2 regions of the Fodinibacter luteus genome follow, and region 2 is predicted to be linked to the other one. Evidence: predicted binding sites of a transcription regulator. Region 2 holds the regulator's gene; the other holds the start of a gene.
What was found. Region 2 encodes HspR, which represses chaperone genes until heat shock. Its sites were predicted from a motif close to AAGTTGAGTCNNNNNGACTCAACTT; they were not measured.
Positions count from the first base shown of each region.

Region 1: ABD899_RS10585 (Hsp20/alpha crystallin family protein) is a predicted target of HspR. The motif match lies at 2,075-2,099, and genes of this name have one in related genera.

Region 1 is NZ_BAABGM010000013.1:182,799-198,383, forward strand. Features, by position in the region: gene ABD899_RS10570 (hypothetical protein) at 1-326, shown strand, start outside; gene ABD899_RS10575 (hypothetical protein) at 388-1,209, shown strand; gene ABD899_RS10580 (hypothetical protein) at 1,254-1,805, opposite strand; gene ABD899_RS10585 (Hsp20/alpha crystallin family protein) at 2,139-2,585, shown strand; gene ABD899_RS10590 (class II aldolase/adducin family protein) at 2,754-3,383, shown strand; gene ABD899_RS10595 (hypothetical protein) at 3,373-4,143, opposite strand; gene ABD899_RS10600 (SatD family protein) at 4,140-4,814, opposite strand; gene mtnA (S-methyl-5-thioribose-1-phosphate isomerase) at 4,910-5,950, opposite strand; gene ABD899_RS10610 (universal stress protein) at 6,183-7,046, shown strand; gene ABD899_RS10615 (S9 family peptidase) at 7,100-9,223, opposite strand; gene ABD899_RS10620 (bifunctional metallophosphatase/5'-nucleotidase) at 9,502-11,256, opposite strand; gene dnaE (DNA polymerase III subunit alpha) at 11,451-15,074, opposite strand; gene ABD899_RS10630 (RluA family pseudouridine synthase) at 15,132-15,585, opposite strand, start outside.
Region 2 is NZ_BAABGM010000003.1:250,220-265,804, forward strand. Features, by position in the region: gene dnaK (molecular chaperone DnaK) at 1-1,694, shown strand, start outside; gene grpE (nucleotide exchange factor GrpE) at 1,691-2,395, shown strand; gene ABD899_RS03700 (DnaJ C-terminal domain-containing protein) at 2,486-3,523, shown strand; gene ABD899_RS03705 (heat shock protein transcriptional repressor HspR) at 3,535-3,993, shown strand; gene ABD899_RS03710 (TspO/MBR family protein) at 4,189-4,986, opposite strand; gene ABD899_RS03715 (LCP family protein) at 5,165-6,715, shown strand; gene ABD899_RS03720 (ribonuclease E inhibitor RraB) at 6,733-7,029, shown strand; gene ABD899_RS03725 (GntP family permease) at 7,187-8,605, shown strand; gene ABD899_RS03730 (gluconokinase) at 8,602-9,144, shown strand; gene clpB (ATP-dependent chaperone ClpB) at 9,271-11,832, shown strand; gene ABD899_RS03740 (LppX_LprAFG lipoprotein) at 12,010-12,714, shown strand; gene ABD899_RS03745 (MFS transporter) at 12,695-14,356, shown strand; gene ABD899_RS03750 (mycothiol transferase) at 14,513-15,022, shown strand; gene ABD899_RS03755 (exodeoxyribonuclease III) at 15,055-15,585, opposite strand, start outside.

The DNA.
Region 1 (15,585 bases), on a different contig from region 2:
AGACGAGCACGACCGTGTCGTCGCAGGGGCCGAGCGAGGCCGAGCTCGCGTCGCTGTTCCAGCAGTTCGCGACCTTGCGGGGGGAGGTCCTCGCCGACCCCGACACCCCGGACGCGGCGGCCGAGAAGCTCGACGAGCTCGAGGCGGCGATCACCGCCGAGAAGCCCGAGCTGTCGACGATGGAGTACGTGCGCGACTGGTTCGTCAAGTACGCACCGAAGTTCGCGGGCGCCGTGACGGCCCTCGTCGTCAACCCGGTCGTCGGCGCCCTCGTCGGCGCGGCCGGCGAGACACTGGCGACGGAGTTCAAGCGCCGGTTCGGCTGACCGGGGCCGCCTCGCGCGGTGGCACCCCGAAACCGTCCCCGCGGGCGCCTAGCCTTCCCCCATGGGGAGTGACCCACGACGCCTCGACGGGCTGCGCCAGGACGAGCGGTTCGCCGCCGTCCTGCTCGAGCGTGCGACCGGCGGCGCCGCCCGCGCCCACGACATCGGCATCCGCCAGGGCGCCCACGACCTCGACCTCGTCCTGCCCGGGGGTCGAACCGCGGCCGTCGAGGTCACGACCCACGCGGGAACGCAGGCCCGCCGCAGCTCCGCGCTGCTCGGGCGCGAGCGCTACACGTGGCCCAACCCGGGACGGTGGTGGTGGACGGCCGAGGTGGTCGGATCGGAGCTCGCGAGGGTGCGCGCGGCCTACGAGCGCACGATCACGCTGTGCGAGGCCCACGACGTCACGTCACCGTCTGCGCTCCCGGCCGAGGTGCTCGAGAGCGACCCCGAGCTCGGCTGGCTCGCACACGAGTCCGCCTCGAGGCTGCACGGCCACCCCGCCGCGTTCGAGCACGACGGGCGCCGACCACGCGGCATCACGGTGACCTCGAACCACGCTGCGGGACAGATCGATGCAGATCTCTCACTCCTGCCGCGGGCGGTGTCCGACCTGCTCACGGTGGCCCACGTGGCACGCCGAGCCACCAAGGTGGTCGCCGCCCGCGGGGTCGACGAACGGCACCTGTTCATCGGCGTCGGCGAGGGGGGCCTGCCGGATGCCGTGTACCTGCCCCTCACGGGGCCCGTCGAGTCACTGCCCGACGCAGACCCGGACGTGCCCGAGGGACTGGGCACGGTGTGGCTGACGACCGCGTGGCGAGGGTCGCCCCTCGTCGGCTGGCACCGCGGCCGCGGCTGGCGGGCCTACCCGACGTGACGCCGGGGGTGTCCGTCGCCGCGGGATGGTGGTTGCCGAGCCCGTCAGAACCCGCCGAAGTCACCACCCCCGAAGTCGCCGCCACCGCCCCAGTCGCCGCCGCCGCCCCAGCCGCCGTCACCACCGGCCCAGTCCCCCCCGGCGTCTCCGCCCGAGGAGTCCGCGTAGCCGGCATCGGCCCCGACGTCGCCACCGGTGTCGCCGCCGACGTCGCCACCCGTGTCGCCCGCCTCCTGCGCCTCGGGGCTGTCCGCGTAGCCGCCGAACATCATGTTCGCGATGGCGGAGCCGACGACGACCCCGGCGATCGTGCCCATCATCGACCCCGCGACCATGCCACCCATCCCCGGCCCGCCGAAGGAGCCGCGTGAGAACGTGCCCTGCAGCGTGCCGGGAGAACGCATCTCGGCTCGGGTTGCTGCTCGGGCCAGGTCGGCCGGCTCGCTCGACGATCCGGCCTCTCCCGGTGCCGCGGCGGACAGCTCGCGCAGCAGCTGTTGGCGTTGCTCCGGGGTCAGGCGTGCGAAGGCCTCGGCGTGCAGGGCCTCGAGCTGCTCGGGCGGCGCGGTGCGCAGGAGGTAGCGGTAGCGCGCCACGGCCCGCTCGTCCTCGCTCGACCCAGGAGGCGGTGGGGCGGATCCACGCGCTGGGGCCGACCCGTGGGTCCACGCGGATCCGGACTGGCGTTGCTGCTCGGTCGGGGTGCGCCCCAGCAACCGGTCGAGAAAGCCCATCTGTCGTCTCCTCGCTCCGCGGCCCCTCGTCGGAAGCCGTCACCCCACCAACGGTGCCAGCAGCCGACCCGGTTCCGGGGCGGGCGACCCCGACGTTCTCGGAGTTGGCATTGAGTCGGGAACAAGGGGTAAAGTTGAGCCGTTCCCACTCATGTACATCAGGGCACCTGCCCCCGCACCACGGAGGAACACACCATGGCCACCACCTTCGACCCCTTCCGCGACATCGACCGCATGCTCTCCGGCGCCCTGCGCACCCCGGCGTCGGCCGCCATGCCGATGGACCTCTACCGGACGGGCGACCACTTCGTCGCCGCGATCGACCTGCCGGGCGTCGACCCGTCGACGATCGACGTCGATGTCGAGGACCGCACCCTCACCATCCGCGCCGAGCGGCGTGAGCAGCCCGACGGCGACGTCCAGTGGCTCTCGCACGAGCGCCTGTCGGGCACCTTCGCCCGGCAGCTCACCCTGGGCTACGGCGTCGCGTCCGACCGCATCTCGGCCGACTACTCCGACGGTGTCCTCACTCTGACCATCCCGGTCGCCGAGGAGGCCAAGCCGCGCAAGATCTCGGTGAGCCACACCTCTGGTCACCAGACCATCGAGAGCGAGGCGCACGGGGAGTCCGCCGCCTCCTGACACCTCCCGGTCCACTGACGGCGCCCGCACCCGCGGGCGCCGTCGGCGTGTCCGGACCGACGTGAGCCCCTCGAGACTCCGGACCGCCCTGAGGCGTCGGTGTCTCCGTAGCGGCGTGAGCGTCGGGACGCCGGCCCTCGCGGGTCGGGCTTGCGCGAGAATCGGGCCATGACGAGCGAGCGCGAAACCCTCATCGACGAGCTGCTGGACGCCGGCCGCCACGTCGTCGCCCGCGGCCTCGTGCAGGCCAGCGGGGGCAACCTGTCGGTGCGGCTGCCGGGGACCGACCGGTTCCTCGTCACCGGGTCCGGCACCTGGCTGGACCGGCTCACCCCCGGCGACCTCGCCGAGCTGACCCTCGACGGGGAGCACGTCGGCGGCGCGGCCCGGGCGTCGGTGGAGTGGAAGCTGCACCAGCGCACGTACGCCGTGCGTCCGGACGTCAACGCCGTCGTCCACCTGCACCCGCAGCACGTCCTGCTCGTCGACATGCTCGGCGTCGCGATCCGGTTCACGACGCTGGACCACCAGTTCTACCTCGGCAGCGCGGGTCGGGTGCCGTTCCTCCCGGCGGGCTCGCAGGAGATCGCGGATGCCGCCGCGCAGGCCGCGAGCGACCACGACGCGGTCGTGCTCGCGCACCACGGCTGCTCGGCACTCGGCGACACCGTGTCGATGGCCCTGCGACGGGCGCTCAACCTCGAGGAGGCGGCGGCGATGACGTACCGGCTGCTCCTCGCGGGGGACCGCACCTCGGACTTCCCGGCGCAGTGGAAGGACAGCATCGTCAGCGCGTGAGGGCGAGGCTGGTGAGCGCGATCAGCCAGGACACGAACGACCCGACGAGGAAGTACTCGGTGACGGCGTCGATGCCCACTCCGTCGACGCTCGAGCGGTCGTCGCGCTTGGCCTGCAGCTCGGGGAAGCGGATGAGCCCCTTCGCGGCGATGACGAGACCGGCGGCGGTGAGCTGGCCGGCGAGCCCGAGCCCCAGGATGAGCACGCGCTCCATCGGGCCGAGGAGGCGTCCCCCGCGCAGCTGGTCGGACGGCTGCGGGCCGGTGTCGGCCTCGAGCGGTCGGACCGGCCGCATGGCGCCGACCGCGAGCAGCACGAGACGCACGACGAGGTTCGCGGTCGTGAGGTTGACGAGGAGTAGCCCGAGGACGAGGAGGACCGCGCCGGGGTCGGTCGCCTCGTCGAGCAGCGGCGGGTCGGCCCAGGCCAGCCAGCGGGCGAGGACTCCCCCGGCGGGCGTCGCCCACCCGGAGAGCCCGACGAGCCACGTGCCGCCGAGGGCCAGCGCCGCGAGGGCCGGCCCGTGGCCCGTGCCGGTCACGAGGGCCTGGGCGGAGAACCGCACCCACAGCCCGAGCGCGACGAGCGAGGTGGCGAGCACGACGACGTCCACGGGTGCGGTGAGCCCGGCGAGCACCGCCGGCACCGCCACGCCAGCGGTCCCCGCGACCACCGGCCAACGGCCACGGGAGTACCCCGACGCCGCCCGGGTGAGGTCGGCGACACCGACCCCGACGAGCCACACCGCGAGCCACGTCACGCGAGCCCCCGGAGCAGTGCCTGGGCGGCGAGCACCGCACCGATGCCGTCGGCGCGCACGCGCTGGGACACGGCCGAGGCGCTGATGCCTTCGCGAGCGGCCAGCTCACCCTGGGTCGTGTGCGGTTCCATGAGCCCCCTCAGCAGCCGGATCGAGCGTTCCGACATCGAGCCAACCAGATGGTCCCGACACAGCAGGGCGGCGTTGATGGCGTCCTCGGACGAGGCGCCTGCCGCGGAGGCGCCTCCGGCGTCGGGCGCGACCCGGTAGGTGGTACGCAGGTGGCGGGTCGCCGGGCGGTCTGCGGCCTCCTCGGCGGCCTCGATCGCATCGCGGGCGGCCCACCAGCCCGGCCCGTCCTCGATCCCGCGCTCGGCGTCGAGGGTCGTCACCGGCCCGCGGCCGACGCCGATGCGGGTGTCGACCTCCGGCAAGAGCGCCAGTCGCACCCGCAGGGCGGCCTCGAGCGCGTCGCCGAGGCTGGCGTACGACGCCTGGAACTCGTCCCCGACGGTGACCCGCAGCCCGGCGATCGCCGGGACCGCGGCATCGACGCCGGCGAGCCCGTCCTCGAGCGCCCGGTGCAGGGCGTGCCGGTCCGCAGACCCCCGGGAGCCGACGACGTCCCCGATGAGGACACATTGTGAAGCCTTGTTCTTCACTCGAGCCATATGAAGATCATACCTTCATACTGAGCTGATGAAGGAATGGCCTTCCGAGTGCTGGACGATCGGCCCACGTTGAGCCGGCCTGGCGCCCGGTGAGGTCAGGAGAGGGAATTCAGGTCGATCCCACGGCGCGGCTCGGCCACACCGCGCTCGGTCGCGACGGCATCGACGAGCCGTGCCGGGGTGACGTCGAACGCCGGGTTGAACCCCGGCGACACCTCCGGGGCCAGGCGCACCCCGGCGAGCACCGTGACCTCCTCGCCCGAGCGCTCCTCGATCTCGATGCCCGAACCGTCGGCCATCGACAGGTCGACCGTCGACCACGGCGCGGCGACCATGAACGGGATGCCGGCATCGTGGCAGGCGAGCGCCACGCCGAGCGTGCCGATCTTGTTCGCGGCGTCGCCGTTGGCGGCGATCCGGTCGGCCCCGACGACCGCGAGGTCGACGAGGCCGCGCAGGATCGTCGAGGCCGCGGCACCGTCGGCCTGCACCCAATGGGGGATGCCGTCGGCGGCGAGCTCGAACGCCGTGAGCCGCGAGCCCTGGAGCAGCGGGCGGGTCTCGTCGGCGTAGACGAGCTCGAGCCGGTCGCGTGCGTGAAGCTCGCGGATGACCCCGAGCGCGGTCCCCCACGCCGAGGTCGCGAGCGAGCCGGTGTTGCAGTGGGTGAGCACCCGCAGCCGTGCCCGGTCGATTCGGGAGAGCAGCCAGTCGGCGCCGAGGCGCGACAGCTCGCGGTTGGCGGCCTCGTCGTCGGTGGCGACCCGGCGCGCGGCCTCGAGCACGACGTCGCGCCCCTGGGGCACGAGCGCGCGAACCTGGTCCACGCCCCACGCGAGGTTGACCGCGGTCGGTCGCGCGTGGCGGACCCGGTCGATCGCCGCCTGCACCCGCGTGTCGTCCCAGCCCTCGTGAGCCCCCTCGTCCATCGCGAGCACGACGCCGAGCGCCCCCGCCACACCCAGCGCGGGCGCCCCGCGGACGGCGAGCTCGGCGATCGCGACGACGAGGTCGCTCGTCGTGTCGATGCTGCGGTAGGCCGTCGTCCCGGGCAGCTGGGTCTGGTCGAGGAGGCGGACTGCGCCGCGGCCGCCGCGCCCTGCGGTGTCGTCCCACTCGATGGCGATGAGCGTCATGGCCGACACCCTATGCCGCTCCCCCCGGCCCGCCGAGAGAGCGGAACCGGTCGCCGGGGCAACCACTTCCGCACTCGCCGCGCGTCGTGTGACCGGCGCCCTTGCGTCGGGTGCCCCGCCGTGCCACGGTCAGGGTGTGGGGAGCGCCGCCCCCCACGACGACGGGCGACCTCGCAGCCGACGGTCACGACGAGCCGCCCGCCGCGGACCACTCGCGATCGGAGGAACCCAGATGGGTGCACCACGAGTCGTCGTCGGGGTCGACGGATCCCCTCTCTCCATGGCGGCCGTCACCCGTGCCGCGCAGGTCGCGAGCGCCCGCGGGCTCCCCCTGCACGTGCTGCACGCCTTCGCGGCCGACCTGCCCATGCTGGGGTTCGGCGAGCTCTCCGACGGCTCGGCGGTCGTGTCGACTCACGCCCACCGACTCGTCGCCGACGGCGTCGCCCGGGCCCACGTTGTCGACCCGACGCTCACCGTCACGACGTCGATCCGTGAGGGCTACGCCAGCCAGGCGCTCGTGGATGCCGCCCGCACCGCCGCCCTCGTCGTCGTCGGCGCCATGGGCCACGGCGTCTTCAGCCGCGCCAGTGTCGGCGCCGTCGCGATGCAGGTCGTGACGCACGCCCGATGCCCCGTGCTCGTCGTCGGCCACGAGAACACCGACCCCGCGTCCGAGGACGCCTCCGTCGTGGTCGGCGTCGACGGTTCGAAGCCGTCCCTGCGGGCCCTCGCCGCCGCGTTCGACGAGGCCGCACGCGGCAACGGCGCCCTGGCCGTCGTCCACGCCTGGGAGGCGCGCAGCGCGGCCGACCCCACCCTCGCGAGCGACTCGAGCTGGAGCGCCTACGAGGCCGAGCTCCAGCGCACCGTCGAGGCGGCCCTCACGGCCCGGCGCGCCGAGCACCCGCACGTCAAGGTCGACTACGAGGTCCTCCAGGCCGAGCCGGTGAGCGCCCTCCTCGAGCGGGCCCAGGGCGCCGCCCTCCTCGTCGTCGGCAGCCGCGGCTCCGGAGGGTTCCCGGGGCTGCACGTCGGCTCGACGGCGCTGCGCCTCATGGGCCGCAGTCCGTGCCCCATCCTGTTCACCCGCTAGGCCGGCGGCGAACCGGCTGACCCGCTGACCCCGGCGACGGCAGCGCGCCGGGGTCAGCCGTCGACCCGCTCGGTCGCGCCGAGCTGGTCGAGCACGAAGGCCCACTCCCACGCGATCTGCTCCCACGCGGCATACCGACCGCTGCGTCCCCCGTGCCCGGCCGCGATCTCGGTGCGCAGCAGCACCGGCCGCTCGACGAGGTCGCTCGTCACCGTCTCCCGCAGCCGGGTGACCCACTTGGCGGGCTCGGTGACGTACACCCTCGTGTCATGCAGGCTCGACGTCGCGAGCACCGCCGGGTAGACAGCAGCGCGCAGGTTCTCGTAGGGGGCGTACGCGCGCATCGCCGCGTAGACCTCGGGGTCCGCGAGGGGGTTGCCCCACTCCTCCCACTCCCCGACGGTGAGGGGGAGCTCGGGCTGGAGCATCGTCGTCAGTGCGTCGACGAAGGGCACGGCGGCGTGGGCCACCCTGAAACGCTCGGGAGCCAGGTTGAGCACGGCGCCGACGAGCAGCCCACCGGCAGAACCGCCTTCGAGGCCGACGCGGTCGGCCGCGAACCACCCGGCCGCGACGAGGTGGTCGACGCAGGTGAGCGTGTCGGTGAAGGTGTTCGGCTTCGCGAGCAGCTTGCCGTCGTCGTACCAGCCGCGACCCATCTCCCCGCCACCGCGAACGTGGGCCACGGCGAACACGACCCCCCGGTCGAGCAGGCTGAGCCGCGCCACCGAGAAGTAGGGGTCGGAGGAGATCTCGTAGGACCCGTACGCCGTGAGCAGACCCGGGTTGCCGCCGTCGGGCTCGACACCGACCCGGTGCACGACCGACACCGGGATCCGCGTGCCGTCGGATGCCGTGGCCCACTCCCGCCGCTCTGTGTAGTTGGCCGCGTCGAAGTCTCCGAGCACCGGCTGCACCTTGAGCACGGTGCGCTCGCGGGTCGTGAGGTCCACGTCGAGGACGGTGCGCGGGCTCGCCCACGACTCGACGACGACCTGGACTGCGACCTGGCCCGGTTCGGGGTTGTCGCCGAGCCCGATCGAGTGCACCGCCTGGTCGACCTCGACGTCCCACGGGTCGCCGTGGCCCGTCGGGCTCGCCGGGTCGCGGGGTAGCACCCGCAGCGCGGTGAGACCGCCGGTGCGCAGCGACAGCACGGATGCCGTGTCGAAGGCGTCGACCGACACGAACCGCTCGCCCTCGCCCGAGGCGAGCCACGGCATCCACTGCTCATGGCTCGTCGCGTCGAGCGGTGCCCACGCCAGGTCCGCGTCCGGCGTGTCGGTGTTGTGGACGACGAGCAGGCGGTCGCCGGCCGGTTCGACGTCGTACTCGACCCCCTCGCGGCGCGGGGCGACGACGCGCCACTCCCCCTCGGGGTCGTCCGCATCGAGGAGGTGCACCTCCGACGTCGTCTTCGAGCCGAGGCCGAGGAGCAGCCAGCGCTCGTCGCGGCTGGCGGACACGCCCATCCAGAACCGCTCGTCGTCCTCCTGGTGCACGAGGACGTCGTCGGCGGGGTCGCCCCCGACCCGGTGCCGCCACAGCTGGTGCGGGCGCCACGCGTCGTCGAGCCGGGTGTAGAAGACGAAGCGGCCGTCGCGGCTCAGCTCGACCCCGTAGCCGATGCCGGTGAGCGCCGTGTCGAGCACCTCGCCCGTCGCGACGACCCGGACCGTGAGGTCGAAGCGCTCGTCCCCCTCCGTGTCGACGGCGAAGGCGACGAGGCGGTGGTCGGCACTCACGGTGAGCGCCCCGAGCGAGAAGAACTCGCTGTCGCCCGCCTCGACGTTGCCGTCGAGGACGACCTGCTCCCCCGACACGGCCTCGGCCTCCGGGTCGGGCCGCACCGCGGGGTCGGTGAGGGGGGCACGCACCTGGGCGGCGTACTGCCGGCCCTCGACGGTGCGCGAGTAGTACCACCACGGGCCGCTCGCGACGGGCACCGAGAGGTCGGTCTCCTTGACCCGTGAGCGGATCTCCTCGAAGATCGCGTTGCGCAGGGGCGCGAGGTGCGCGGTGCGGGCCTCGGCGTGGGCGTTCTCCGCCTCGAGGTGGGCGAGCAGCGCGGGGTCCTCGAGGTCACGCATCCACGCGTAGGGGTCCTCGAAGCGGTCGCCGTGGTGCTCGCGCACGTGGGGTCGGCGCTCCGGGGTGGGGGGGACGTGGCTCGGCATGGCGTCACTGTATGTCGGTCACAGCGTCCGGCAGGTTGGTGCCCCCAACCCCCAAGGCGCCGGACGCTGCGGACCACCCCCGCAGGACGTCCGGCAGCTCGATGCCCCCAACCCCCAAGGTGCCGGACGCTGCGGGCCACCCCCGCGGGACGTCCGGCAGGTTGGTGCCCCCAGCCCCCAGGGTGCCGGACGCTGCGGGAGCAAGGAGAACGCGGCGAGGGCCGCACCCCGGGTGGGGTGCGGCCCTCGCTCGCTCCGCGGCGCTGTGTCGTTGCCTGTCAGAGCCCGGCGATGCGGTCCTCCGGCGCGGTCAAGCCGGGGTTCACCTTGAGGTAGGCGACAAGGTTGGCCAGGTCCTCGGACCCACCGAGGATGTTCGTTCCCTCGGTGAAGCCAGTGAACAGGTCCCCGCCGTTGGCGAGGAAGTTCAAGGTAGACACCCGGTACGTCGCGGCCGGATCCACCGGGACACCATCCAGCTGCATGGAGTTGGGGACGACCCTGCTGCCCTCGGGCTGTGTGGCGTCCCACTCGTACGTGAAGCCCTCGGACACACCGAGCGCCAGCATCGGGCGGCTGCCACGTGCCTCTACAGGCTGGTACTGCTGCTCGAGGATTTCCTCGATCTGCGCTCCCGTGAGGTCCATGGAGACGAGGAGGTTCCCGAACGGGGCGACGTCGTAGGCCTCGGCGTAGGTGATCTCACCCGGGGCCTCGGCGTACTTCGGCTCGAGCAGGAAGCTGGCCCGCACACCACCCACGTTCATGAAGGAGATCTGCGCTCCGCCGTTCTCAGGGGCCTCGGTGCCCCAGAGAATGGCGTCCGCCAGGAGGTCGGCCATGGGTGTCTCGACACCACGATCGCCACTCGCGTCACCGGTGATGTCCTCGCTGTTGCTGCCGACCACCTCGGCCGCCTTGGCAGCGCCAAGGGTGCTCCACTTCTCCAGGATGGCCGTCTGAGCGGGATCCGGCGTCAGCTTGTCCCTGGTGACGAGGTGGTTCTGGGCCGAGGTGCGGTTGCGTACGACGTCACCGGTGCTCTTGTCGATGACGAGCTTGGTCTCGGTGACGACCCTGCCGTAGGACGCCGCACTCGTGACGAGGCGGGGGTTGCCTTCCGGGTCGGGAACCGAGCAGACATACGGCTGGTGCGTGTGGCCTGTGACCAGGGCGTCGACATCAGGCGTCATCTGCGCGGCGATCGTGGCCACGGGGCCCGACAGGCCCTTGCACTGGTCGAAGTTACCGGACTGGTAGCCGCCCTCGTGCAGGAGGACGACGATCGCCTCCACACCCTGCGCCCTGAGCAGCGCCGCCTGCGCGTTGGCCGTCTCGACCTCGTCCTCGAACTCCACGGACGCCACGCCCGCGGGGTTGACCAAGGTCGGGGTGGCCTCGAGTGTCATCCCGATGAAGCCGATCTCGACGCCGCCGACCTCCTTGACGGACGTTCCGGGAAGGAGGGTGCCCGTGCCGTCCTTCTTGACGACGTTGGCAGCCAGCCACTGGAAGTCCGCGCCCGCGTAAGGGTCGTCGGGGAAGTAGCAGCCGTCCACGGGGTGGCACCCGCCGTCCTGCATCCGCAGGAGCTCGTCGGTACCCTCGTCGAACTCATGGTTGCCGACACTGCTGACGTCGAGGCGCATCGCGTTCAAGGTCTCGACCGACGGCTCGTCGTGGAAGATCCCGGACAGGAAGGTCGACCCCCCGATGAGGTCACCCGCGGCCACGGTCAGCGACTGGCCCTGCGGTGCCGATCCCCTCAGCGCGTCGAGCGCGCTCGACAGGTACTCGGCACCTCCGACCGCCTTCTGTGACGGGTCCTGCGTCTTGGACAGCGGCCCATCCGTGGCCTCGATGTGCCCGTGGTAGTCGTTGAACGACAGCAGCTGCACCGCCGTGAAGTTGGGGTTGCCCGTCGCGGCGGGCTTCTTGCCCTCCGCGGCGAGGGCGGGGGTGCCCGCGACGAGGGCTGCGATCGCGGTGGCCGCGATACCGGCGCCGAGGACGCGCCGACGGGTTGTGGTCATAGATGTCTCCTTGAGGGTGTACGGCGGAGCCCACCCTAGGGCCTCGGTCGGGCCGTGAGAAGGGTGCGCACCACCGAATTGCGCAGGTCACGTCGGTGACACACCTGCCGTTCGCCCACGGCCGCGCACGAGCCCGGGGCACCCGGCATCCACGGGTGACGCACCTCATACCACCGCCCGTGTTGCCCGACCGTTCAGGCAATGCAGCGTGGACCGAGGAGCACCTTGAGGTCGCCGAAGAGCGCCTCGGTGGCGTTGACCCGGAAGGCCGGGTCGAGCCGGATCTCCACGGACCGCCCCGGCTTGACGAGCCGCAGGTGCACCTCGGTCGTGCCCGGGTGGTTGGTGAGCACCCCCTTGAGCTCCTCGATGCGCTGCGAGGTGGCCCGCACCGTCTCCATCGTGACGACGACCGGCCCGCGCGGGCCATCGCTGACGTCGGGGAGCGTGAGCTCCTGCGCGTAGATCGAAACGGTGTCGTCGCGCCGGTTGACCTTGCCGCGGACGACGGCGACGGTGTCCTGCTGCAGCATCGGCCCCACCGTCATGTAGGCGCTGGGGAAGAACAGGCACTCGATCGAGCCGGCGAGGTCCTCGACCGTCGCGATCGCCCAGAGGTCGCCCTTCTTCGTGCGTTTGACCTGCAGCCCGGTGATGAGGCCCGCCACGGTGACCATCGAACCCTCGGGCCGGCCGCCCTCGTCGGCGGTGAGCGCCGCGATCTGGGTGTCGGCGTGCTGGGTGAGCACGTGCTCGACCCCGAACAGCGGGTGGTCCGAGACGTAGAGCCCGAGCATCTCGCGCTCGAAGGACAGCAGGGTCGACTTGTCCCACTCGACGCCGGGCACCTGGCTCAGGCCCATGAGGTCGGCCCCGGAGTCACCGGCCGAGTCGTCGCCGAAGGCTCCGAAGAGGCTGTCCTGGCCGATGGCCTCCTGGCGCTTGACGGCGACGAACGCGTCGACGTACTCCTCGTGGACCCGCAGCAGGCCCATCCGCGTCTCGGCGAGGCCGTCGAAGGCCCCACCCTTGATGAGCGACTCGATGGTGCGCTTGTTGCACACGACCGCCGGGACCTTCGACATGAAGTCGCGGAAGGAGGTGAAGCGGCCCTTGTCCTCGCGGGCCGCGATGATCGCCTCGACGACGTTGTGGCCGACGTTGCGGATCGCCTGGAGCCCGAAGCGGATGTCGGTGCCGACCGCGGCGAACTGCCCGATCGAGTCGTTGACGTCGGGCGGCAGCACCTTGATGCCCATCCGGCGGCACTCGCCGAGGTAGAGGGCCGACTTGTCCTTGTCGTCGCCGACCGAGGTGAGCAGCGCCGCCATGTACTCGGCGGGGTAGTTGGCCTTGAGGTAACCCGTCCAGTACGACACGAGCCCGTAGGCGGCCGTGTGCGCCTTGTTGAACGCGTAGTCCGAGAAGGGCACGAGCACGCTCCACAGCGCGGCGATCGACGCCTCGGTGAAGCCCTTGGCCTTCATCCCCTCGGAGAAGGGGACGTACTCGGCGTCGAGCACCTCCTTCTTCTTCTTGCCCATGGCCCGGCGCAGCAGGTCGGCGTTGCCGAGCGTGTAGCCGGCGAGCTTCTGGGCGATCTCCATGACCTGCTCCTGGTAGATGACCAGGCCGTAGGTCGTGCCGAGGATCGGGGCGAGCGCCTCGACCATCTCGGGCTGCAGCTTGCCCTCGAGCTGCGGGTCGAGCGGGGTGAGCGCCTGCTTGCCGTTCTTGCGCAGGGCGAAGTTCGTGTGCGCGTTGACGCCCATCGGGCCGGGACGGTAGAGCGCGAGCGCGGCCGAGATGTCCTCGAAGTTGTCGGGCTGCATCAGCTTGAGCAGGGTGCGCATGCCGCCCCCGTCGAGCTGGAAGACGCCGAGGGTGTCCCCGCGCGAGAGCAGCTCGTAGGTGGCCGGGTCGGTCATGTCCTTGGACAGCGCGTCGAGGTCGACGTCCTCGCCCCGGTTGCTGCGCACGTTCGCGATCGCGTCGTCGAGGATCGTGAGGTTGCGCAGGCCGAGGAAGTCCATCTTGACCAGGCCGAGGGCCTCGCAGCTCGGGTAGTCGAACTGGGTGATGACCTGGCCGTCCTGGAGCCGCCGCATGATCGGGATGACGTCGACGAGCGGCTCGCTGCTCATGATGACGCCCGCGGCGTGCACGCCCCACTGGCGCTTGAGCCCCTCGAGCCCCTTCGCGGTCTCGACGACCTCCTGGAGGTGCTGCTCCTGGGCGACGAGGTCGCGGAACTCCTTGCCCTCGGCGTAGCGCGCGTGCCCCGGGTCGTAGATGCCCGACAGCGGCACGCCCTTGCCCATGACGTCCGGCGGCATCGCCTTGGTCAGCTGCTCTCCGACCGAGAACGGGTGGCCCATGACCCGGGCGGCGTCCTTGACCGCCTGCTTCGCCTTGATCGTGCCGTAGGTGACGATCTGCGCGACCCGGTCGCTGCCGTACTTCTCCGTGACGTAGCGGATGACCTCACCACGGCGACGCTCGTCGAAGTCGACGTCGAAGTCGGGCATCGACATCCGCTCGGGGTTGAGGAAGCGCTCGAAGATCAGCCCGTGCGGGACCGGGTCGAGGTCGGTGATCTTCATCGCGTAGGCGCACATCGAGCCCGCGCCGGAGCCGCGGCCCGGCCCGACCCGGATGCCGTGGTCCTTGGCCCAGGTGATGAAGTCGGCGACGACGAGGAAGTACGAGGCGTAGCCCTTGGAGACGATGACCTCGGTCTCGAAGGCCGCCTGCCTCGTCGCGTAGTCGGGGATGCCGCCGGGGAAGCGCTCGTGCAGGCCGCGCTGGACCTCCTTGACGAACCAGCTCTCGGCGTTCTCGCCCGGGGGGCAGGGGAAGTCCGGCATGAACCGCCCCTCGCCCTCGGTGAACGAGACGTCGCACATCTCGGCGATGAGCAGCGTGTTGTCGCAGGCCTCGGGCAGCTCGCGCCACGTGTGCCGCATCTCGGCGGGGCTCTTGAGGTAGAAGTCGTCGGCGTCGAACTTGAAGCGACCGGGGTCCATGAGCGTCGACCCGGACTGCACGCACAGCAGCGCCGAGTGTGCGGTGGCGTCGTCGGGGTGGGTGTAGTGCAGGTCGTTCGTCGCGACGAGCGGCAGGTCGAGCTCGCGGGCGAGCCGCAGGAGGTCCTTCTGGACGCGGCGCTCGATGTCGAGGCCGTGGTCCATGAGCTCGCAGAAGTAGTTCTCGGCGCCGAAGATGTCGCGCAGGTCGGATGCCGCCTGCTTGGCGAGGTCGTACTGCCCGAGCCGGATCCGGGTCTGGATCTCGCCCGACGGGCACCCGGTCGTGGCGACGAGGCCGCGGCCGTAGCGGTCGAGCAGCTCGCGGTCGACGCGCGGCCACTTCGCGTAGACCTGGTCGAGCGAGGCCTGCGAGTCCATGCGGAAGAGGTTGTGCAGGCCGGTGTTGTCGCGCGCGAGGAGCGTCATGTGGGTGTAGGCACCCGAGCCGGACACGTCGTCGCCCGGGCTCGTGCGCTCGTCGCCCCACCTCACGCGGGTCTTGTCGGTGCGGTGCGTGCCGGGGGTGACGTAGGCCTCGACCCCGATGATCGGCTTGACCCCGGTGCCCTGCGCCTTCCTCCAGAACTCGTAGGCCCCGAAGACGTACCCGTGGTCGGTCGTGGCGAGCGCCGGCATCCCGAGCTCGGCGGCCCGGGCGAACAGGTCGCCGATCCGCGCGGCCCCGTCGAGCATCGAGTACTCGGTGTGCACGTGAAGGTGGACGAAGCTGTCCGAGCCCTTCGGCCTGCTGGTCGTCGGGGCGGGGCTCGGGGCGGTCGGGGAGGACATCGCCGACCATCCTAGGTCGCCCCGGGGACACCCCTCGGCGTGTCGTGGCCCGTGTCGTCAGAGTCGGTCGAGGGCCTGCTGGAGGTCCTGCGGGTAGCCGCTCTCGAAGGTGACCCACTCCCCCGAGCCCGGGTGCTCGAAGCCCAGCCCGACGGCGTGCAGCCACTGCCGCTCGAGCCCGAGCCGGGCGGCCAGGGTGGGGTCCCCCCCGTAGGTCAGGTCGCCGACGCAGGGGTGTCGCACCGCGGCCATGTGCACCCGGATCTGGTGGGTGCGACCCGTCTCGAGGCTGACCTCGAGGAGCGAGGCGTGGCGGAACGCCTCGAGCAGCTCGTAGTGGGTCACCGCGTGCTTGCCGGAGTCCATGACCGCGAACCGGTAGTCGTGCCCGGGGTGGCGCCCGATCGGCGCGTCGATCGTGCCGACGAGCGGGTCGGGCAGGCCCTGGACGAGGGTGTGGTACGTCTTGTCGACCCGGCGCTCCTTGAACGCGCGCTTGAGCACGGAGTAG
Region 2 (15,585 bases):
GCTCGGTCAAGCGCCACATGGGCACCGACTGGCGCTCCGACGACATCGACGGCAAGAAGTACAACGCCCAGGAGATCAGCGCGCGGATCCTCCAGAAGCTCAAGCGCGACGCGGAGTCCTACCTCGGCGAGACCGTGACCGACGCCGTCATCACCGTCCCCGCCTACTTCGACGACCACGAGCGCCAGGCCACGAAGGAGGCCGGCGAGATCGCGGGGCTCAACGTCCTGCGCATCGTCAACGAGCCCACCGCGGCCGCGCTCGCCTACGGCCTGGACAAGGGCAGGGAGGACGAGCTCATCCTCGTCTTCGACCTCGGCGGTGGCACCTTCGACGTCTCGCTCCTCGAGGTCGGCAAGGACCCGGAGGACGGCTTCTCGACGATCCAGGTCAAGGCGACCTCGGGCGACAACAAGCTCGGCGGCGACGACTGGGACGAGCGGGTCGTCGGCCACCTGCTCACCGTGGTGAAGAACTCCTCGGGCGTCGACCTCGCCAAGGACAAGATCGCGATGCAGCGCCTGCGCGACGCCGCCGAGCAGGCGAAGAAGGAGCTGTCGTCGGCCTCGAGCACGAACATCTCCCTCCAGTACCTCTCGATGTCCGAGAACGGCCCGATCCACCTCGACGAGACGCTCACCCGCGCCCAGTTCGAGCAGATGACCAAGGACCTCCTCGACCGCACGAAGCAGCCCTTCCAGAACGTCATCAAGGACGCCGGCATCTCGCTGTCCGACATCGACCACGTCGTGCTCGTCGGCGGCTCCACCCGGATGCCGGCCGTGAGCGCCGTCGTCAAGGAGCTCACCGGCGGCAAGGAGCCGAACAAGGGCGTCAACCCCGACGAGGTCGTCGCGCTCGGCGCGTCGCTGCAGGCCGGTGTCCTCAAGGGCGAGCGCAAGGACGTCCTGCTCATCGACGTCACCCCGCTCTCGCTCGGCATCGAGACCAAGGGCGGCCTGTTCACCAAGCTCATCGAGCGCAACACGGCCATCCCGACCAAGCGCAGCGAGGTCTTCTCGACGGCCGAGGACAACCAGCCCTCGGTGCTCATCCAGGTCTTCCAGGGCGAGCGCGAGATCGCGCAGCAGAACAAGCCGCTCGGCACCTTCGAGCTCTCGGGCATCGCCCCGGCACCCCGCGGCGTGCCGCAGATCGAGGTGACCTTCGACATCGACGCGAACGGCATCGTCCACGTCACGGCGAAGGACCGGGGCACCGGCAAGGAGCAGAAGATCACCATCTCCGGCGGGTCGGCCCTGTCGAAGGAGGAGATCGAGCGGATGGTCAAGGACGCCGAGGCGCACGCCGAGGAGGACCGCGTCCGCCGCGAGGAGACCGAGACCCGCAACATGGGCGAGTCGCTCGTCTTCTCCACGGAGAAGTTCCTCGCCGAGTCGGGCGACAAGGTGAGCCCCGAGCTGCGCACGCCCGTCGACGAGGCCCTGACGGCCCTCAAGGACGCGGTCAAGCCGGACTCGGGCGCCTCCAAGGACGACATCCAGGCCAAGATCGACACGCTCAACGCGAAGTCCCAGGACATGGGTGCGGCGATGTACGCCGCGGCGGCCGAGCAGGGCGAGTCCGGCGACGTCCCCGGCGCCGAGTCGACCGACTCCCAGCCGGCGCCCGACGCGGGTGACGACGACGTCGTCGACGCCGAGGTGGTCGAGGACGACGAGGACAAGAAGTGACCGAGCCCCACGACCCCGGGATGCCGCGCGGCGGCACCGGGTCCGAGGACCCCGTCGTCCCGGACCCGACCCCCGACGACGCGATCAACACCGAGTCGGTCAACGACGGCGAGGAGGTGGCTCCGGCCCAGTCCGGGGCCACCCCCGCCGGGGCCGCCCCCGCCGGGGCCGCCCCCGCCGGGGCGGCCGGCGACGAGAGCCCGGGCGCCGACACGGCATCCGAGCACATCGCAGCGGATGCCGGTGCGCCCCACCCGGACTCGGTGCTCGCGGCCGAGCGGCTCGGTGACCTCCAGCGGCTCCAGGCCGAGTACGTCAACTACAAGCGGCGGGTCGACCGCGACCGCGCGCTCATGCAGGAGCGGGCCGTGCGCGACGTCCTCGAGTCGGTGCTGCCGGTGCTCGACGACATCCAGGCCGCCCGAGATCACGGCGACCTCGTCGACGGGCCGTTCGCGGCCATCGCCGACAAGCTCGAGGCGACCCTCGGCAAGTACGGCCTCGAGCGCTTCGGCGGCCGGGGCGAGGCGTTCGACCCCATGCAGCACGAGGCCCTCATGCACACGCCGTGGCCGGAGGGCGACGACGACCTCCCGACCGACGCGGCATCCACGACCATCGTCACGGTGCTCCAGCCCGGCTACCGTGCGGGGGAGCAGGTGCTGCGCCCCGCCCGCGTCGCGGTCGCCGACCCGGCCTGAGACGGGCGACCAGCACCGCACGACCGCACGACGACCCGCACCGCACGACCGCACGACGACCCGCACCGAGGCACCGAGAGGAGGGGCCCGATGGCCAGCCAGGACTGGTTCGAGAAGGACTTCTACGCGATCCTCGGGGTCCCCCAGGACGCCGACCAGGCCGCGATCAAGAAGGCCTACCGGCGCCTCGCCCGCAAGCACCACCCCGACCAGAACGCCGGCGACACCGCGGCCGAGCAGCGCTTCAAGGACGTCGGTGAGGCCCACGCGGTGCTGTCCGACCCGAAGCAGCGCGAGGAGTACGACGCGATCCGGCAGATGGCGCACGGCGGCGCCCGCTTCCGGGCGGGCGGTCCCGGCGCCGGTGGCTTCGAGGACGTCTTCTCCGCGTTCGGGGGAGGCGGCGGCCAGCGGGTGCGCTTCTCGACCGGTGGCCCGGGTGGTGCGGGCGCCGGCCAGCCCGACCTCGACGACCTGCTCGCCCAGATGTTCGGCGGTGGCGCGGGCGCGACCGGAGGGCCCCGTGCGGCCCGCGGCGGCGACCCCTTCTCCGGGTTCGGGGCCCCCCGCGGCCCGCGACCCGGAGCCGACGTCCAGGCCCGCACGACCCTGAGCTTCCGCGACGCCGTCGAGGGGGCGACGGTCACCCTGACGACGGCCGAGGGGCGCCGGATCACGACTAAGATCCCGGCCGGGGTCAAGGACGGGCAGCGGATCCGGCTGCGCGGCAAGGGCGCTGAGGGAGATCCCGGGGCGCCCAAGGGCGACCTCATCCTCACGGTCACCGTCGACAAGCACCCGGTCTTCGGCCGCGACGGCGACAACCTCACCGTCGACCTGCCCGTCACCTTCGCCGAGGCCGTCCTCGGGGCGACGGTGTCGGTCCCGACGCTCGACGGCACCCCGGTGCGCGTCAAGGTGGCCCCGGGCACTCCGAGCGGGCGGGTGCTGCGGGTCAAGGGCCGGGGGGTCGCAGGACGCCACGGCGCGGGTGACCTCCTCGCGAAGGTCACCGTCATCGTGCCGCAGCGCCTCACCGACGCCGGCCGCGAGGCCGTCGAGGTCCTCCAGGCGGAGGAAGCAGGCGTCGACCCGCGGGCCGGGCTGTTCGAGCAGGCCACGAGCTGAGGCCATCGGCCATGACGTCGATCCACTACGCGGCCTTCAGCCCCGACGACGACACCCCGGTGTTCGTCATCTCCGTCGCCGCCGAGCTCGCCGGCATGCACGCGCAGACGCTGCGGCAGTACGACCGGCTCGGCCTCGTCACCCCGTCACGCACCCGCGGCGGGGGGCGGCGGTACTCCCAGCGCGACGTCGCCCTCCTCCGCGAGGTGCAGCGGCTCTCGCAGGAGGAGGGCATCTCGCTGCCGGGCATCGCGCGCATCCTCGACCTCGAGAACGAGGTCTCGGCGCTGCGTTCGCGGGTGTCCGAGCTCACCGCCGAGCTCGAGGCCCTGCGCGCGTCCTCGGGCCGCACGGCCCGCGTGTTCTCGGTCTCCCCGAGCGGTGACGTCTACGCCGCGCGGCTCGGTGAGCGCCCGCGGCACGGGCGCTCGCAGGCCCTCGTCATCTGGAGCCCGGGCCGCCGGGACTGAGCCCCGTCCGGCCGGGCCTGAACCGGATGCCGTTCACGCTCACCGCGCGGTCGACGCATCGGCATCGGGCCGCGCCACCGGAACCGCCGGCGCGCACCGTGGGAGGGCGACGGCATCCGGCGGAGGCACCGACCCGTTGCACATCACCCACACGACCCACGCGCGGGACCGCCCCCGCGCGTGGGTGGAGTGCCATCAGTCGGGGAGGCGGGCGTGGGTGCGCCCCGCGGCGCCGAGCACGACGACGGCGGCGGCGACCGCGGCGACCCCGACGAGCAGCGAGCGTGGCTCGTCGGTGACCCGGCCCCAGGCGATCCAGCCCAGTCCCCAGGCCATCGCGCCGGCGACGGCCCACCGACCGCCGAGTCGGCGCGCGAGGAGCACGCCGACCCCGGCCGCGACGGCGACGACGGCGACCGCCACGAGCTGCGCGGCGTACCCGCCGGGGTCGACCCCGCTCGAGACGAACGCCGCGGTGACGTTGGCGCAGGCGGCGACGGCGACCCACCCGAGGTAGAGCCCGAACGTGCCGTCGACGACGACGGTCTCGACGTGCCCGTAGGACGGCACCTCCTCGAGCCGGCGCACGAGCACCCCGAGGGTCGCGACGAGCCCCGCCATGACGAGCACGCTGACCCAGATCCAGCCCTGCTGCGTCACGAGCAGCCATGCGGCGTTGAGCACCATGGATGCCGCGACGAGCCACCCGATCGCCCGGTGCCGCCGGTCCGTGGCCTGCTCGGGGAGCCACTGCCACACCGTGTACGCGGCGAGGCCGAGGTAGATCGGGGTCCAGATCGTGAAGGCCGGTCCGGCGGGGGCGAGGAGCGTCGCGTCCGCGGCGAGGGCCCCTCCCGAGGACTCCTCGACCCGGGTACCGATCACCCCGACACCGACGAGCGTGCCGACGACGCAGAGGAGCTCGGCGAGGGTCACGCCGACCTGCCGCAACCGGTCCGAGGGCTGCACGGCCGGCCTCGTCAGCGTGCTCATGCCGCCATTGGACCACGCGGCGGACGGATCCGGCCGGGGCCGTTTCGTGCCGTCGAGCAACCGGCGCGCGGCGGGCCTAGCACACGGGGTACAGGTTCTGGGGTTATCGTGCCGGGGTCACGGTGTGCGTCCCGAGGGACGGACCCGAGCCGTGACCTGCCGAGAAAGAGACGTGAGGATGTCCGACGAGGAGCCGCTGCGCTCGTCCGGGCGGCCGGGGACGCCCCCGCCGCCGGCGAGCCGTGCCGAGCTGCGCAGCCCCCCGGGCACCTACTACCGCCGGGTCGCTCTCGGGACGATCCTCCCGGGGGCCGGCCTCATCGGCACCCGCTGGCGGGTCCTCGGCTGGGTGCTCGTCGTCCTCGCGCTCGTCACGGGTCTGCTCCTCCTCGCCCGGGCCTGGCGCGGCGGCCTCGTCCGCTCGGTGCTCGACGTCGCCGTGCGGCCCGAGGTGCTCCAGTGGATCGGTGTCGCAGTCATGGTCGCCGCCGTCGTGTGGATCGGCTCGATCGTCCTCACCGCCGAGCAGTCGTGGCCCCGGCGGCGGCGCGCCGGGCGCTGGTGGCGGGTGGCGTTCGCGGCCGGCGCGTGCCTCGTCATCGCCGCACCGGCAGCCATGGCCGTGCGCTACCTCGACGTGCAGTCCACCCTCATCGACGAGGTGTTCGTCGCCGACGGCTTCGGCGAGGGGCGCGACGTCGCCCTCGCCGACGTGGCTGCGGCCGACCCGTGGGCCGACGTGCCCCGGGTCAACACCCTCCTCATCGGGTCGGACGCCGGCAAGGACCGGTGGGGGGTGCGCACCGACTCGCTCATGCTCGTGAGCACGGACACGAAGACCGGCGACACCCTGCTCATCGGCATCCCGCGCAACCTGGAGCGGGTGCCCTTCCCCGACGACAACCCCCTCTCGGCGGTCTACCCGAACGGCTACGACTGCGGCGACGAGTGCCTCATGAACGGCATCTGGACCCTCGCCGAGAGCCGCCCCGACCTCTTCGAGGGGGTCGACGAGCCGGGCCGCCAGTCCACGGTCGACGTCGTCGGCGAGATCACCGGCCTGGAGGTCGACCAGTCCGTCGTCGTCAACCTGCGCGGCTTCCGGGCTCTCGTCGACGCCATGGGCGGGGTGGACGTCAACGTCCGGGAGCGGGTGTGCGTCGAGTGCCACCAGACCCCGAGCGGGCGCATCGAGTTCACCGGCGAGAAGGAGGAGTGGATCGAGCCGGGCCTGCAGCACCTCGACGGCCGGCTCGCCCTCTGGTACTCGCGGTCGCGGGCGGGCAGCGACGACTTCAGCCGGATGCGCCGTCAGCGGTGCGTCGCCGGAGCCCTGCTCGACCAGGCCGACCCGGTCTCGCTCCTGCGCAGCTACCCCCAGCTCGCCAAGGTGCTCAAGAGCAACGTCAGCGCCGACATCCCGGCGGGCGAGCTGTCCGCCTGGGTCGACCTCGTGCTCCGCATCCAGGAGGGCGGCTCGATCCGCTCGCTGCCGCTGACGAGCAAGGTCGTCGAGCCGGGCTACCCCGACTTCGCCAAGATCCGCCGCCTCGTCGACAAGGCCATCGAGCCGCCGGCGGCCACCTCGACCGCCTCCCCCTCGACGACCGGCTCGCCCGCGCCGAGCGGCTCCACCACGCCGAGCGGCTCCACCTCGCCGACGGCGCCGCCGAGCCCGACGGTCACCCCGGACGACGCCGACGCGGCGGACCTCTCCGCCACCTGCTGACCGGCATACTCGGGCGGGTGAGCGAGCACCTCCTGGTCTTCCCCGACCGCGCCACCGCCGACGAGGTCGCGGCGGAGCTGTCCGACGAGGGCTTCACCGAGGTCCGGGTGGTCCGGGAGTCCCTCGCGGGCGAGGACGACGCCGAGGACCACGAGTGGGCCGTCTACGTCCGTGAGGACATGGTCGTCGACGAGTCGCGCCCGGTGGAGCACGGGCTGCGCGACCGGTTCGAGGCCCTCGTGCAGGAGCGCGGCGGCTGGTACGACCCGCACCCCGGCCCCGGTTCTGGCGCCGGGGGGACCGCTCGCGGCTGAGCGCCCGCGTCGCCACCCCTCCGGTGCCCCGGGTCGAGGTTGACACCGCTCGGGATGCCGGGCGGCTGCGAGTTCGCCTGCTGCTGTGCCCCACTGGGGGTGCGCCCGTCGCTAGGGTGGGCCCGCTGCGTGGAGCCGACACACGAGGGGGCAGGACATGACGACGACGGTGCACACCCAGTTCGCGACGGTCGAGGCAGTGGAGCCGGCCTACTCCGCCGGCGTCCTGCTCCTCATCGCCGTGGCCGCCGTCGTGCTCCTGCTCTTCCTCATCATGACGCTGAAGATGCACGCCTTCGTGGCGCTCGTGCTCGTCAGCTTCCTCACCGCGATCGTCACGAAGATCCCCTTCCCCGACGTCGTGCCCACGATGCTCTCGGGCTTCGGGGCCACGCTGGCCACCGTCGCCCTGCTCGTCGGTCTGGGTGCCATGATCGGCCGCCTGCTCGAGGTCACCGGCGGCGCCCAGGTGCTCGCCGACACCCTCATCAACCGCTTCGGCGAGCACCGCGCCCCCCTGGCACTCGGTGTCGCCTCGCTCCTCTTCGGGTTCCCGATCTTCTTCGACGCCGGGCTCGTCGTCATGCTGCCCATCATCTTCAGCGTGGCCCGGCGCTTCGGCGGCTCGGTGCTCACCTACGGGCTGCCCGCCGCGGGCGCGTTCGCCGTCATGCACGCGTTCGTGCCGCCGCACCCCGGCCCGGTCGCCGCGGGTGAGCTGCTCGGCGCCGACATCGGCCTCCTCGTCGTCTTCGGCCTGCTCATCGGCCTCCCGACGTGGTACCTCGCGTCGTACCTCTTCGGCACGTGGACCGGCCGGCGGATGTACATCCCCGTGCCGGAGCTGCTCGTCGGGGGCGTGAGCGAGCCGGAGGGCTCCGAGGACCGCCCCCCGCCCGCCTTCGGCACCGTGCTGTTCGTCCTCCTCCTGCCGCTGCTGCTCATCTTCCTCAACACCGGGCTCAACACCCTGGGCGCGGCCGGCGTCGTCGACCCGGACGCCACGTGGGTCGGGCTGCTGCGGATGATCGGGCAGACGCCGATCGCGCTGCTCATCACCGTCATCGTCGCCACCGTCGTCCTGAGCGGGGGGCGCTCGAAGGCCGACGTCGAGCAGATCGTCAACAGCGCGCTCGGGCCGGTCTGCGCGATCATCCTCATCACCGGTGCCGGTGGCATGTTCGGTGGGGTCCTGCGTGCGAGCGGCATCGGCGAGGCGCTCGCCGACTCGCTGGAGTCGACCGGGCTGCCGGTCATCGTGGCGGCCTTCGTCGTCGCGACCGCGCTGCGCGTCGCCCAGGGCTCGGCGACCGTCGCCCTGACGACGACCGCCGGCCTGCTGGCCCCGACGGTCGCGGCGACCTCCGGCCTGACGAGCATCGACCTCGTGTGCATCGTCATCGCCATCGCCTGCGGCTCGACCGTGCTCTCCCACGTCAACGACTCCGGGTTCTGGCTCGTCGGCAGGTTCTTCGGCATGGACGAGAAGACGACCCTGAAGACCTGGACGGTCATGGAGACGCTCATCGGCACGGTCGGGTTCGTGTTCGCCCTCGGCGTGAGCCTCGCCCTGTGACCGGGGGAGCGGCACCTGGCGCCCGAGGGCACGGCCGCACGCGGCACATCGTCGTCATGGGTGTCTCGGGCAGCGGCAAGTCCACCGTGGCCGAGGGCATCTCGACGGCCATGGGGCTGCCGTTCGCCGAGGCCGACCGGTTCCACCCGGAGGCCAACATCGCGAAGATGAGCGCCGGCATCCCGCTCACGGATGCCGACCGGTGGCCCTGGCTGTCCGACCTCGCCGCGTGGATGGCGACCCAGGCGAGAGAGGGGCAGTCGACGGTCATGGCCTGCTCGGCGCTGCGCCGCGCCTACCGCGACGTGCTGCGGTCCGGCCCCCCGGAGGTGCAGTTCGTCCACCTCGACGGGCCGGTCGAGCTCATCGCCGCCCGGATGTCGGCCCGGCCCGACCACTTCATGCCGGCCTCGCTCCTCGCGTCGCAGGTGCGGACCCTCGAGCCACTCGGGGCGGACGAGGACGGCGTCGTGCTCGACCTGCGGCACGACCCGCAGACCCTCGTGGAGCAGGCGGTGGAGTGGCTCGCCCACCGGTGAGACGCAACGGCCGTCGGACGGGTCGCACCTCGCTCCCAGCACGGACTTGAGCGGAATAGACTCAACTTTCGCGAGGTTGCACGAGGCGATCCCCCACCACGTCCCACCGCGTCCAGGAGTAGTCCCATGGAGCTCAAGCCCACCGCCAAGGTGGCCGAGGCGCTCGCCCTCGCCCAGCGGGCGGCCCAGGCCGCCGGCCACGCCGAGATCACGCCCGACCACCTGGCGAGCGCCGCCGTCCAGCTCGACACCGCACTCGCCGACGCCCTCCTCGGCGCGGCCGGCACGGGGGCCGGGCACGTCCTCGGCCAGGCCGACGCCCGCCTGCGCGCGCTGCCGACGACGAGCGGTCCGACCGCCCAGCCGCCGGCCCTCGGCCGGGAGGCGCTGGCGGTGCTCCAGCAGGCCGACACCCTGATGCGCGCCAAGGGCGACGCGTTCCTCGCCCTCGACCTGCTCCTCCTCGCCCTCGCCGAGACCGGCCACCTCGCCGCCGTCGAGAAGCGCGGCGCCGCCGACATGGAGCAGAGGATCGCCGAGCTGCGCGGGGGCCGCCAGGTCACCTCCGAGACCCCCACCGAGGCGGGCGAGGCGCTCGCGCAGTACGGCACCGACCTCACCGAGGCCGCGCGCGAGGGCCGGCTCGACCCGGTCATCGGCCGCGACGACGAGATCCGACGCGTCGTCCAGGTGTTGAGCCGGCGCACGAAGAACAACCCCGTGCTCATCGGTGAGCCCGGCGTCGGGAAGACCGCCGTCGTCGAGGGTCTCGCCCAGCGGATCGTCGACGGCGACGTCCCGGAGTCGCTGCGGGACAAGCGCCTCATCGCCCTCGACCTCGGCGCCATGGTCGCCGGGGCCAAGTACCGCGGTGAGTTCGAGGAGCGGCTCAAGGCCGTCCTCGAGGAGATCAAGTCCTCCGACGGGCAGGTCGTCACCTTCATCGACGAGCTGCACACGGTCGTCGGGGCCGGTGCCACCGGCGAGTCGGCCATGGACGCGAGCAACATGCTCAAGCCGATGCTCGCCCGGGGCGAGCTGCGCCTCGTCGGTGCGACGACGCTCGACGAGTTCCGCGAGCACGTCGAGAAGGATCCTGCGCTCGAGCGCCGCTTCCAGCAGGTCTTCGTCGGGGAGCCGAGCGTCGAGGACACCATCGCGATCCTGCGCGGGCTCAAGGAGCGCTACGAGGCCCACCACAAGGTCGAGATCGAGGACAGTGCCCTCGTCGCCGCGGCATCCCTGTCCGACCGCTACATCTCGGGGCGCCAGCTGCCCGACAAGGCCATCGACCTCGTCGACGAGGCGGCCTCGCGCCTGCGGATGGAGATCGACTCCAGCCCGGTCGAGATCGACGTCCTGCGCCGTGCCGTCGACCGGCTGCGGATGGAGGAGCTGCACCTCGCGAAGGAGACCGACGAGGCGTCGGCCGAGCGGCTCGAGCGGCTGCGCGCCGACCTCGCCGAGAAGACCGAGGAGCTGTCGACCCTCACCGCCCGCTGGGAGTCGGAGAAGTCCGGCCTCAACCGGCTCGGCGACCTCAAGGCGCGGCTCGACGACCTGCGCACCCAGGCCGACCGGATGCAGCGCGATGGCGACTACGAGGGCGCGTCCCGCGTGCTCTACGGTGAGATCCCCGCACTGGAGAAGCAGCTCGACGAGGCCCAGCAGGCCGAGACGGCCACGGCATCCGACCTCATGGTCAAGGAGCGGGTGGGCGCCGACGACATCGCCGAGGTCATCTCGGCGTGGACCGGCATCCCGGCCGGTCGCCTGCTGCAGGGCGAGACCGAGAAGCTGCTCAGCATGGAGTCGATCATCGGCTCGCGCCTCATCGGGCAGGCCGAGGCGGTGCGCGCGGTGTCGGATGCCGTGCGTCGCTCGCGCGCCGGCCTCGCCGACCCCGACCGGCCGACCGGGTCGTTCCTGTTCCTCGGCCCCACCGGTGTCGGCAAGACCGAGCTCGCGAAGTCGCTCGCCGACTTCCTCTTCGACGACGAGCGGGCGATGGTCCGCATCGACATGTCGGAGTACTCCGAGCGGCACGCGGTGGCCCGCCTCATCGGCGCGCCCCCGGGGTACGTCGGCTACGAGGAGGGCGGCCAGCTCACCGAGGCGGTGCGGCGCCGGCCCTACTCCGTCGTCCTCCTCGACGAGGTCGAGAAGGCGCACCCGGAGACCTTCGACATCCTCCTCCAGGTGCTCGACGACGGCCGGCTGACCGACGGCCAGGGGCGCACGGTCGACTTCCGCAACGTCATCCTCGTCATGACCTCCAACCTCGGGTCGCAGTACCTCGTCGACCCCCTGCTCGACCCGGGCGAGAAGCGCGAGGCCGTCATGGCAGCCGTGCGCCAGGCGTTCAAGCCCGAGTTCCTCAACCGGCTCGACGAGGTCGTCGTGTTCGACGCCCTCTCGCGCGACGAGCTCGCCCGGATCGTGCACCTCCAGGTGCGCGCGCTCGCGACCCGGCTGCGCGAGCGGCGGATCACCCTCGACGTCACCGAGGCCGCGACGACGTGGCTGGCCGAGCAGGGTTACGACCCGGCGTACGGCGCCCGGCCGCTGCGTCGCCTCGTCCAGCGCGAGATCGGCGACCGGCTCGCGACGGCGCTGCTCGCGGGGGACGTGCGCGACGGCGACACCGTCACCGTCGACCGCGGCGAGGACGGCCTCACCCTCCGCTGACGGGATCGGGTGCGTGCCGGCACCCGCCGCCGGCCCGCACCCGCCGCCGGCCGGCACCCGCCGCCCCGAGGACGACCCCGACTCCTTGCACATCACCCACCCGCGGAAGCCCGGTCCGCGGGCCGTGAGGTGGGTGATGTGCAAGGAGTGCCGGACCTGCGGGCTACTGTTGCGGCCATGCGCCGCCTCCCGGGCACCCTCGCCGCTGCCCTCGCCACCGCCGGCCTCGTCGTCGCGCTCGCCGGTTGCTCGGGCGAGGAGGAGGCCGTCGCCGAGGTGGCGCCCGCCGAGCGGCTCACCGCCGCCAAGGCCGAGTTCGACGCCGCGGAGACGGTCGCCCTCGACCTGTCGAGCCGCGACGTCCCGAGTGTCGAGAACGGGGTGACCGCGGCGGAGGGCAACGGGGTCATCAGCGCGAGCGAGCCGAAGTTCCAGGGCACCATCACCGGCACCGTCGGTGGCGTCGCGGGGACGATCGACACCATCGCGATCGGTGACACCGCCTACCTCAAGCTCTTCACCCCGGAGTACGAGGAGACCGACCTCTCCACGATCAACGCCCCCAACCCGGCGTTCTTCTTCGACCCCGCCGTCGGCATCTCCTCGCTGCTCACCCAGACCGGTGACCCGCGGGCCAACGGCCGCACCCGGTCGGGAGACGAGGTGCTCGACCGGATCGACGGCACGCTGCCCGGGCAGCGCATCGACGAGCTGTTCCACCTCGGCGACGGCACCGGCACCTACGACGTGAGCTACGGCCTCACCGACGACGACGAGCTGCGCACCGCCACCCTCACCGGCCCGTTCTTCCCGGGGGTCGAGGCCACCTACGTCCTGGAGCTCACGGACTACGGGGCGCCCGTTGAGATCACCCGCCCCTAGGGCACTGCTCACGACGGCCGCGGTCGCCGTCTCCCTCGCCGCCGCCGACACCTACGTCGTCGTGCTCGCGCTCACCGACATGATGCGCGGCGTCGGTGTCGGCATCGACTCCCTGCAGCGGGCCACCCCGATCATCTCGGGGTTCCTCCTCGGCTACGTCGCCGTGCTCCCCCTCGTCGGACGGGTCGCCGACCTCGTCGACCGGCAGCGGGTGCTGCTCGCCTGCCTCGTCGTCTTCGTCGTCGGCTCGGCGGTCACGGCACTGGCCGCCGAGCTGCCCGTGCTCGTCGCGGGGAGGGTCGTGCAGGGAGCCGGCGGCGGCGGCCTCGTGCCGGCGACCCTCGCGATCGTCGCCGAGCTGTGGCCCGCCGACCGGCGCGGCGTGCCACTCGGGGTCGTCGGCGCCGTGCAGGAGCTCGGCTCCGTGCTCGGTCCGGTGCTCGGGGCGCTCGTCCTCGTCGTGGCCGACTGGCGGGCGATCTTCTGGGTCAACGCCGCGCTCGGCGCCGTCCTCGCCGGGGCGGTGGTCGTGACCGGGGGCGGTGCCGTGCCGCGGCCCCGTCCGGCCGTGGCCGCGCTGTCGGCCGCGGCCGCCGCGACAGGGGTCCTCGCCCTCGCCGCCCCCGCCGCCCTCGTCACGAGCGTCTCGCTCGGACTGCCCTTCGTTCCCCTCGGCGACACGTCGTCGCGCCTGGCCACCCCCATCGGCGTCGCCGGCGCCGTCCTGCTGTTCGCCGCCCTCGCCGTCGGCGGGCGCGGCGCCTGGGACCTGCTGCGCCGCGCCGACCTCCTCGGGGCGCTGCTGCTCGGCGGGGCGCTCGGCTGCGTCGTGCTCACCTTCGCCGCGGCCGAGCCGGAGACCGAAATCGTCGGCCCGCTCGGCCTGGCGCTCCTCCCGCTCGCGGTCCTGCTCGCCGTCGCGTACGCCGTGCACCACCGCCGCGCCGCCGCCCCGCTCGTGCCCCGTGGGCTCGTCCGCGGCCGGCTTGTGTGGGCGCTCGTCGTCTCGCTCCTCGTCGGGGTCGCGCTCGTCGCCGTCGTCGTCGACGTCCCCCTCCTCGCCCGGCTCGTGCACACCTCGGACCAGACCGAGGCGGCGCTCGTCCTCGTCCGGTTCCTCGTCGCCGTCCCGATCGGCGCGCTCGCCGGGGGCTGGGCCCTGCGGCTGCTCGGCAACGGGGTGGTCGCGGCCACCGGGCTGGCGGCGACCGCCGTCGGCCTCGCGGTGATGTCGACGTGGGGGCGCGGTTCCCTCGACGAGGCGTCGTCGACCGCCGTCCTCGCCCTCACCGGCCTCGGCATCGGGCTGGCGCTGGCCCCCGTCAACGACGCCGCCCTGGCCGGCGCCGCGCACGACGCGCACGGCACGGCGTCCGCGCTCGTCGTCGTGTCCCGGATGGTGGGGATGGTCGTCGGGGTCGCCCTCCTCACGGCGATCGGGCTGCACCAGTACTACATTGCCGTCGCCGCGCTGCCGGACCCCACCGACGTCGAGGCCCTGCAGGATGCCGCCGTGCTCCAGGTCGCGTGGGTGTTCCGGGGTGCCGCCGTCGCCGCCGGGCTCGGGGCGCTCGCGTCGCTGGCGCTCGGGGTGCGGCGCCGCCCGGGGGTCGCGCACCCGGCCACGACCTTCGGCCTCTGAGGCGGGTTCCTGGGAAGCCCGAGCGCGGTCCGGGACGGCGGTGCGCAGGGCCTGTCGGCGCGGCCGTCCCCGGAGCACCTTCCGGCCAGAGCGCGGTTCGGGACGGCGGCGCGCAGGGCCTGTCGGCGCGGCCGTCCCCGGAGTACCGTCCGCACCATGGCGACGACCTCCGACCTCCTCCTTGACACCCTCTCCCGGGTGCGCGAGGGCGTCCACGCGGTGCTCGACTCGACCCCCGACGACCGCCTCGCCGAACCCCCGGCGCCGGGCACGAACACGGTCGCCTGGCTCGTGTGGCACCTCGCCCGCGTGCTCGACGAGCAGGTCGCGGAGGTGTTCGGCTACCCGGCCGTGTGGGAGGCCGAGGGATGGCGCGAGCGGCTGGCCCTCCCGCTGCCACCGGACGCCCACGGCTACGGCATGAGCGTCGAGGACATGTTGCTCGTCCGGGCGCCGGGGGCCGACCTGCGCGGCTACCTCGACGCCGCGGCGGACGCCGCCGAGAAGGCCCTGCGCACGGTCACCGACGCCGACCTCGACCGGGTCGTCGACGAGCGCTGGGACCCCCCGGTCACCGCGGCCGTCCGGCTCGTGAGCGTCCTCGACGACTGCACCCAGCACGTCGGCCAGGCCGCCTACGCGAGCGGCATCCTCAGCCGTTCGTGACGCGGTCCGCCAGGGCGCGGCCGCAGCACCCGTCAGTCCGTGAGCTCGACGACGACGGGCGCGTGGTCGCTGGCACCCGCCCCCTTGCGCTCCTCGCGGTCGATGGCGGCCCCGGCGACGCGGGCCGCGAACGACGGGGAGCCGAGCACGAAGTCGATCCGCATGCCCCGGCGCTTCTGGAAGGCGAGGCGCTGGTAGTCCCAGTAGGTGTAGACGCCCGGGCCCGGAGCGTGCGGCCGCACGACGTCGACGAACCCGGCATCCAGGAAGGCGTTGAAGGCGGCCCGCTCGGGAGGTGACACGTGGCTCTTGTCGAGGTAGTACTCCATCGACCAGACGTCGTCGTCCTGGGGCGCGATGTTCCAGTCGCCGCACAGGGCGACCGGCGTGCCGTCGGCCGCCCAGGCGCTCGCCTGCTCACGCAACCGGGCGAGCCAGTCGAGCTTGTAGGCCATGTGCGGGTCTCCGATCGCCCTGCCGTTGGGCACGTAGACCGACCACATCCGGATGCCGCCGCACGTGGCCCCGATGGACCTCGCCTCCGCGGCCAGCGGCTCGCCCCA